Regions from separate parts of the Mesorhizobium sp. LNHC229A00 genome, predicted to be linked through region 2. Evidence: predicted binding sites of a transcription regulator. Region 2 holds the regulator's gene; the other holds the start of a gene.
What was found. The regulator PhoB, encoded in region 2, activates phosphate uptake and scavenging genes when phosphate is short. The targets are predictions, from matches to a motif close to TGTCATNNANCTGTCAT.
Positions count from the first base shown of each region.

Region 1: ppk2 (polyphosphate kinase 2) is a predicted target of PhoB. The motif match lies at 1,835-1,851, and genes of this name have one in related genera.

Region 1 covers NZ_AYWQ01000009.1:251,212-255,632, forward strand. Annotated here, with positions in the region: gene X742_RS150330 (dihydrofolate reductase family protein) at 1-558, shown strand, start outside; gene ppk2 (polyphosphate kinase 2) at 810-1,730, opposite strand; gene X742_RS150320 (aldo/keto reductase) at 2,008-3,051, shown strand; gene X742_RS150315 (glycosyl transferase family 90) at 3,076-4,047, opposite strand; gene X742_RS150310 (glycosyl transferase family 90) at 4,186-4,421, opposite strand, start outside.
Region 2 covers NZ_AYWQ01000015.1:10,176-14,596, reverse strand. Annotated here, with positions in the region: gene xylF (D-xylose ABC transporter substrate-binding protein) at 1-187, opposite strand, end outside; gene X742_RS146230 (ROK family protein) at 453-1,688, shown strand; gene phoB (phosphate regulon transcriptional regulator PhoB) at 1,691-2,380, opposite strand; gene phoU (phosphate signaling complex protein PhoU) at 2,400-3,107, opposite strand; gene pstB (phosphate ABC transporter ATP-binding protein PstB) at 3,133-3,936, opposite strand; gene pstA (phosphate ABC transporter permease PstA) at 3,933-4,421, opposite strand, start outside.

The sequences.
Region 1 (4,421 bases), on a different contig from region 2:
GTCGGCGGACCGGCCCTGCACAAATGGGCTTTCAGCACCCGCACCTTCCGCAAGATGTTTGGCGAGGAAGGCGGCGAGACAGGCGTCGACGAAGACTTTGCGGCGCGCAGCTTCGAGAATGTCGGCGCCTGGATCCTCGGCCGCAACATGTTCGGGCCGATCCGCGGCGAATGGCCTGACGACAGCTGGAAGGGCTGGTGGGGCGACAACCCGCCCTATCACGTCCCGACCTTCGTGCTGACGCATTACAAGCGCGATCCCATCGTGATGGAAGGCGGCACGACCTTTTATTTCGCAACCGACGGCATTCATTCGGCTCTCGAACAGGCCAAAGCGGCCGCGTCAGGCAAGGACGTGCGAGTCGGCGGCGGCGTCTCCACCGTCCGGCAGTATCTGCAGGAAAAGCTGATCGACGAGATGCACCTGGCGATCTCGCCGGTGCTGCTTGGCAGAGGCGAGAACCTTTTTGCGGGGCTGGATATGGTGAAGCTTGGCTATCAATGCACCGAGCAAGTGGCGACGGCGCTTGCCACGCATGTGGTGATCAAGCGGGCGTAAGGTGGCGAAACCCTCGACGAACGCCCGTTTCTCCCTGTCACTATACGGGGAGAAATGTCCGGCAGGACAATGAGGGGCGGCGCTAGCGCTAGAAGATTGCGCTGTCGAGCATGTCAGATGGCAATGTGTCAGCAGAAGAACATAGCGCGCGCGGGGTTGATCCGGGCTCAATTATCAAAGCCAGCGCCGCCCCTCATCCGCCTGCCGGCACCTTCTCCCCGTAGTGACGGGGAGAAGGACAAAACTCTCGCTCAATACTTCTCCGGCACGTAAAGTTCGCGCGGCAGCACCTGGCGCTCGTATTCCGGGTTGAAGACGCGCTCCGGCAGCGTGATCTCCTCGTGTGGCACCTCTTCATACGGCAGCTGCTTGAGCAAATGGTCGATGCAGTTCAGCCGCGCGCGCTTCTTGTCGTTACCCTCGACGATGAACCAGGGCGCCTCGGGAATGTTGGTGCGGGCGAAGGTCTCCTCCTTGGCCTTGGTGTACTGTTCCCAGCGCACCCGCGACTGCAGGTCCATCGGCGACAGCTTCCACTGTTTCATCGGGTCGTGGATACGCATCAGGAAGCGCATTTGTTGTTCCTCGTCGGTGATCGAGAACCAGTATTTGACCACGGTGATGCCCGAGCGCACCAGCATGCGCTCGAACTCCGGCACGTCATGGAAGAACTCCTCGACCTGCTCGGGGTTGGCAAAACCCATTACCCGTTCGACGCCGGAGCGGTTGTACCAGGAGCGGTCGAGCAAAACGATCTCGCCGCCTGCGGGCAAATGCGGGACATAGCGCTGGAAATACCATTGCGACTTCTCGCGTTCGGTCGGAGCCGGAAGCGCCACGACGCGGCAGATACGCGGATTGAGCCGCTGTGTGATGCGCTTGATGACGCCGCCCTTGCCGGCGGAGTCGCGGCCCTCGAATATCACCACCAGTTTCTTCTTGTGGTAGGCGACCCAGGATTGCAGCTTGATCAATTCGGACTGGAGGCTGATCAGGTCGCGAAAATACCGCATGCGATCGATCGAAGGCGGATGCGAGTTCTTGTAGATCTTGGCGATCTCCATAGAGAGGGCCGGCTCCGACATTTCGAGCTCATAGTCCTCGTCGAGCGTGTCGGCGAGCTCGGCCTCAAGCCAGTCCTTGGCAGGGGAATTCTGTTTCAGCTCGGTCATATCAACTGCTCCGCTTGCAAGCCCTCTCGGTTACCACTGGCGCCCCAATTGCTGGCCAGCGGCCTGAATGGAAACACCTGAGCCGACTTCAATATAGGCCGGCGGTGACGGTTTTATTGCAGCCCGAGCGCAATTTCCGACGTTGCAAATTCCGCAATGTACGATCGATCGACCGTAGTCGCATGGCGACAAGCCGGCCGAATTGTCCTACAAATGCGGTCGCATTCCAGGCCTGCCTTGGCGGCACGCCTCTTCAATAAAATCGTGAGGATCTGACATGGAATACCGCACCCTTGGCCGTTCCGGCCTGAAGGTTTCGACACTGACGCTTGGCACCATGACATTCGGCGGCGCCGGGCCCTTCGCGGCGGTCGGCAACAGCGATCTCGCCGAAGCCAAGCGGATGATCGACATGTGCATCGATGCCGGCATCAACCTCATCGACACCGCCAACGTCTATTCCAACGGCCTCTCCGAAGAGATCATTGGCGAAGCGCTCGGCGGCAAGCGCAAGAACGATGTGCTGATCGCGTCAAAGGCGCGGATGCGGATCGGCAAGGGCCCGAACGACGAGGGCCTGTCGCGCCACCATCTGATCCGTGAATGCGAGAGCAGTCTGAAGCGCTTGAAGACCGATGTCATCGACATCTATTTCGTCCACCAATGGGACGGCCTCACCCCGCTCGAGGAGACCGTTGCCGCGCTCGACAGTTTGGTCAGCCAGGGCAAGGTGCGCTACATCGGCTGCTCCAACTATTCCGGCTGGCAGGTGATGAAGGCGCTTTCCATCAGCGACGGCCGTCACCAGCAACGCTTCGTCACCCAGCAGATCCACTATACGCTGGAAGCACGCGAGGCCGAGTACGAGCTCTTGCCGATCTCGGTCGATCAGGGGCTGGGCGTTCTGGTCTGGAGCCCGCTCGCCGGCGGCCTGCTGTCGGGCAAATACCGCCGTGACAGCCCGACCGCTCGCCAGCTTGCCGGCTGGTCCGAGCCGCCGATCCGCGACGAGGACCGGCTGTGGCGGATTGTCGATGTGCTGGTCGACATCGGCAAGGATCGTGGTGTCTCGGCGGCGCAGGTGGCGCTCGCCTGGCTGCTCGGCCGCCCTGCCGTCTCCTCGCTGGTGATCGGCGCCCGCAATGACGTTCAGCTCAAGGACAACCTTGCGGCGGCGGCCCTGAAGCTCGGCACCGAAGAACGCCAGCGCCTCGACGCGGTCAGCCGGCCGCCCCTGCTCTACCCCTACTGGCACCAGCAACTAACAGCGAAGGATCGCTTCGGCCCCGCCGATCTGGTTCTCGACCGCAGCGATATCTGATCGGCATCAGGCCGAGAGCAAGAGCTAGCCGCCGATAAACCGCCAGAGTTCGGGATCGGGTTCGATCTGGCCGCCGAGCACGAAATATTTGTAGAGGACGAGCAAGGAGATCGAATGCTCGTCCCGTTCATTGGAGAATTTGCGGCAATAGGCATTGGCTGCGGCTATGATGCGCTCCGCCGCGGCCGGGTGCGCTTCGAAATAGCGCACTTTTGCGCCGAGATCGGCAAAATCGGGGTCGAGCGGCGCATAGTGGACACCGGACTCGAGCTGGCTCTCGCCGAACCATGTTTCGTAGGTCGGCGGCGGCATCAGACAGAGCGAGTTGGAATTCATGATCCATTTGAGGTTGGTCGCCACGTCATTGCCCTCCAGCGAGACGATGTAGCGATAGCGCAGGTGCTGGCTGATGCTGAGGAAGGGCTTGCTGTACTTAGCCGGTGCGCTGCGCTTGTGCGAACCGGCATCGCAGAACGGCAGGTCGCGCGCGACATCCAGGAACCGTGTTCTGATCGGATTGTTGAGGTCGCCGCGCCAGACCACGGCAGGGCGCTTGTCGGCGAAGGCGACGGTATCGACGGGCATGTGGAAGTGGCGGAATTTGTTGAACTTCATGACGACGGCATTGCTGTTGTCGGCGCGGATCGGCCGGTCCTTGACGAGGGTCGGCAGCTTGGGCACGCCGATGACATCGCCGAACTTCAGGTCGATGAGCAATGATGGATCGAAATAGCGGGCAAATTCCTTCAGGTCGTAATAGTACATGCTCGGTTCAAACGGTATCTTGTCGATGCGCACCGCATCCGGGCCCGGCGTAAAAGCGTCCTGCAGCTTGTTGTAGTGATTCAGACGCCGGCGCACGGCCTCGTCCGAGAGTCTGGCCTGCTGCAGGCGGCTGGCCAATCGCCGCCGGAAGATCGCCTGCGGCGCGATATCGCGCATGACGTTCCGCGCATAGTAGAAGACCTTTGCCGTCGTTCGTTGGAGGGTGGCCATGGGTTCTTTTGATCAAAGATAAACGCGTTCAAACAAATGACGGTCGGGATGGTTCCCGCAGCATGATTGCCGTATCATCCAGCCACGCATTCCGATAGCACCCCAATGCATGGCTAGCTGCCTCGACCGTCGCCGCAACTAGCCCGTTATGTAGCGCCACACCTCGGCATCCGGTTTGATCTGGCCCGACAGAACGAAGTATTTGTAGAGCACCAGCAGGGAGATCGCCTGCTCGGTCTGTTCGTCGTCGAATGTCCGGCAATAGGCGTTCGCGGCCGCGATGATGCGCTCCGCCTCCGCCGGTTTCCGCTCGAAATAGGCGACGTGGTCCTCAAGGTTCGAGAAATCCGCCGCGAGCGGCACATAGTGGACGT
Region 2 (4,421 bases):
CGGCGGAAATGTACTTGTCGCCCGCGGCCTCGATGGCCTTCTTCATGGCCGCCTCGTCGGTCTTCCAGCGCTCTTCCTGGAAGTTCGACCACGACACGCCGATCACTTTGTCCTTCCCCTGAGCGACCGACGCGAGCGTCAGCGACATGGCGACACCCGCCAGAATGGCGACTGTGAATCTCTTCATGATATCCTCCCTGCGCCCGCGTGTGGCGCGACCAAACTGGCCCCAAGGCCGGCACGAAGGCCCTATTTTTTCGAGCCTCGAAAAAACACTGGTCCATCGCCGGAACCCTGTCAACATCGATTATGACGGATTTTGAGGTGCCGGAAGCCTTTTTTCGAGCCTCGCAATAAATAAATGACAGCCCCAGCCGCTTCTGCCAGTATTCGACCTGTTGCCGAGGGTGTTCGAGGAGGCGTCAAGAACCGCGGCGACGGGGAGGGAAATCATGTCGGTCGGAATCCGCCACGACGATCTGCGCCGGCGCAATCGAGCAATGGTGATTGGAGCCGTGCGCCGGGGTGGCCAGCCCTCGCGCACCGAGATCGCCGCCACCACCGCCCTCAGCCACTCGACTATATCGGCGATATCAGCCGACCTGATCGGCGAAGGTATCCTGAGCGAAGGCAAGCCGAACGAGGCCGGCTCACTGAAACGCGGCCGGCCGCAGGTTGGCCTTGGCCTCAACCCCGAGGCCGCGGCGGTCATGACCGTGGTGCTGTCGCTGAATTTCCTCTCCGTCGCCGTCATCGACTACGCCGGCCAGGTGATATCGGAGGAGCAGCGCCGGCTGGACACGCTGACCATGTCGCGCGAGGCGCTGATCGGCGAATGCGTGGCCATCGTCCGGCGCCGCCTCGAGGATCCCGACCTCGACGTCGCCAGCATCGCCCGCATCGCGCTGGCGATCCAGGGCATCACCGACACCGAGGCGCGCGCCATGCTGTGGTCGCCGATCACGCCCCAGACGGACATTGCCTTCGCCGATATACTCGAAGCCGAATTCGGCATCCCCGCCACCATGGAGAACGACTGCAACATGATGGCGGTGGCGCTGCGCTGGCGCGACCCCGAGCGCTACCGCGACGACTTCATCGCCATCCTGCTCTCGCACGGCATCGGCATGGGCCTAGTGCTGAAGGGCGAGCTGTTCACAGGCACCCATTCCTCGGGCGGCGAGTTCGGCCACATGATCCATCGCCCGGGCGGCGCGCTCTGCCGCTGCGGGCGGCGCGGCTGCGTCGAGGCCTATGCCGGCAACTATGCCATCTGGCGCAATGCAGGACAGATGGGTGAGGACGCCAAACCGGTCGACGTCAGCGACGCCGACATGCGTGCATTGGCGGCCACGGCGCGCGAAAGAGACGGACCGGAACGCGAGGCCTATCGCAAGGCCGGGGAGGCGCTGGGCTATGGGCTTGGCAGCCTGTTCGCGCTGATCGATCCGGCGCCCGTTGCGATGGTCGGCGTCAGCGCCGCCGCCTTCGATCTGATCGAGCCGGCCTTGCGCGAGGCCATCGCCCAGACCGCCGGCGGCCAGCATTCGACGTCGATTTCCTTCGATACAGAGCCGAACGAATTGCCGCTGATCCGCGAGGGCTGCGCCATGCGCGCGCTCACCTTCGTCGACCAGGAGATCTTCGCGCCGGGCGTGCAGGTGAGATCCGGCAAGAACGTGGCCTGATCTCAATCCTCGCGGATCGCGTAGCCTGCGCCACGGATGGTGCGTATCACATCGGGCATGCGGCCATTGTTTACCGCCTTGCGCAGGCGGCCGACATGCACATCCACGGTGCGCTCGTCGATGTAGATCGTCTCGCCCCAGACATTGTCGAGCAACTGGCTGCGCGAGAATACGCGGCCGGGATGGCGCATCATGAATTCGAGCAGGCGGAACTCGGTCGGTCCGAGCCGGATCTCGCTCTTCTTGCGATAGACCCGGTGCGATTCGCGGTCGAGCACGATGTCGCCGACCTTGAGCACGCTGGACAACACTTCCGGCTTGGCGCGGCGCAGCAGTGCCTTGACCCGGGCCATGAATTCCGGCGTCGAGAACGGCTTGACCAGATAGTCGTCGGCGCCGGTCGAGAGGCCGCGCACGCGGTCGCTCTCCTCGCCGCGCGCCGTCAGCATGATGATCGGCAACCGCTCCGTCTCGGGCCGCATACGCAGGCGCCGACAGAGTTCGATGCCGGAAACCGCCGGCACCATCCAGTCGAGCACCAGGAGGTCGGGCACGTTTTCCTGGAGGCGGATCTCGGCTTCGTCGCCGCGTGTCACCACCTCGACCTGGTAACCCTCGGACTCCAGATTGTAGCGGAGGAGCACGCCCAGCGGCTCCTCGTCCTCCACCACCATGATGCGTGGCGCGATCATCGATTGATCATCCCTGCCGTCAAGCCGCCGGCACCGACATCGCCGTCTCGTCCTGCTTCGGACGGTTGGCGGGCAGTTGCGTGCCGGTCAGCACATAATACGCATTCTCGGCAATGTTGGTCACATGATCGCCGATGCGTTCGAGATTCTTGGCGCAGAACAAAAGATGCGTGCAAGCCGTGATGTTGCGGGGATCCTCCATCATGTAGGTCAGGAGTTCGCGGAAGACCGAAGTGTATTTGACATCGATGCGTTCGTCGTCATTCCTGAGCTTGGCGAGGGCGGCGGCATCGCCGGCCGCATATTCCTCGACCACGCCCTGCACCTGGATCAGCACCAGCTGCGCCATGGAGTCTATGGAATGCGACAGGTCGCGCGGCGTGGCGGTGAGGCCGACGGAGCCGACGCGCTTGGCGATGTTCTTGGCAAGGTCGCCGATGCGTTCGAGATCGCCCGCCATGCGGATCGAGCCGACCACATGACGCAGATCGTCGGCCATCGGCTGGCGCTTGGCGATCAGGGTGATGGCGCGATCATCGAGTTCGCGCTGGCGCGCGTCCATGATGGCGTCGTCGGAGACGACGCGCTGTGCCAGCGCGTTGTCGGAATTCAGCAGCGCCTTGGTGGCGCCGCCGACCATAATGCCGGCGAGATCGCCCATGTCGCTGATCAGCCTGCTGATCTGTCCGAGATCCTCGTCGAAGGCTGCGACTGTGTGTTCGGCCATGATCCTGGTCCTCGTATGCGTGAGATCAGCCGAAGCGGCCGGTGATATAGTCCTGCGTGCGCTTCTCGCGAGGCGACGTGAAGATCTTCTCGGTCTTGTCGAATTCGACCAGCTCGCCCAGATACATGAAAGCCGTCTGCTTCGAGACGCGCGCGGCCTGCTGCATGTTGTGGGTGACGATGACGATTGTGTAGTCGGCCTGCAACTCGTCGATCAATTCCTCGATCTTCGCGGTCGACAATGGGTCGAGCGCCGACGCCGGCTCATCGAGCAGGATGACCTCCGGCTTCACCGCCACCGTGCGGGCGATGCAAAGCCGCTGCTGCTGGCCGCCGGACAGGCTGAGGCCGCTGGCATTGAGCTTGTCCTTGACCTCGTTCCAGAGCGCGGCGCGTTTCAACGCCTGCTCGACACGGCCGTCCATCTCGGCCTTGCCGATCTTCTCATAGAGCCGGACGCCGAAGGCGATGTTCTCATAGATCGACATCGGGAACGGCGTCGGCTTCTGGAACACCATGCCGATCTTGGTGCGCAACAGGTTGAGGTCCTGCGAGCGGTCGAGAACGTTCTGGCCGTCGAGCAGCACCTGACCCTCGGCGGTCTGCTTGGGGTAGAGCTCGTAGATGCGGTTGAAGACGCGCAGCAGCGTCGACTTTCCGCAACCCGACGGTCCGATGAAGGCAGTCACGCTGCGCTCGGGCAGCGACAAGGTGATGTCCTTCAGCGCCTTCGACTGGCCGTAGTAGAAATTGAGGTTCTTGACCTCGATCTTCGCCTTGGCGGCTGCCTCGGCGGCAATCGTCATGTCTGGAGACAACATCTGGCTCATTTGTCCTCTCTGCGTCCGGTCAGGCTGCGCGCAAAGATGCTGAGCGCGAGAACCGTCAATGTGATTATGAGTGCGCCGGTCCAGGCCAGTTGCTGCCATTCTTCGTAGGGGCTGAGAGCGAACTGGAAAATGGTGACCGGCAGGCTGGCCATCGGCGCGTTGAGGTTGCTCGACCAGAACTGGTTGTTCAGTGCCGTGAAAAGAAGTGGCGCGGTCTCGCCGGAGATGCGGGCGATCGACAGCAATATGCCGGTGACGATGCCGGACAGTGCCGCGCGGTAAGCGACCGACTTGATGACCACCCAGCGCGGCGCGCCGATCGCGGTGCCGGCTTCGCGCAAGGCGTTCGGCACCAGGTTGAGCATGTCCTCGGTGGTGCGCACGACCACGGGGATGACCAGGATAGCCAGCGCGACGGCGCCGGCGATGGCCGAGAAATGCCCCATCGGCCGCACCATCAATTCGTAGACGAAAAGGCCGATGAT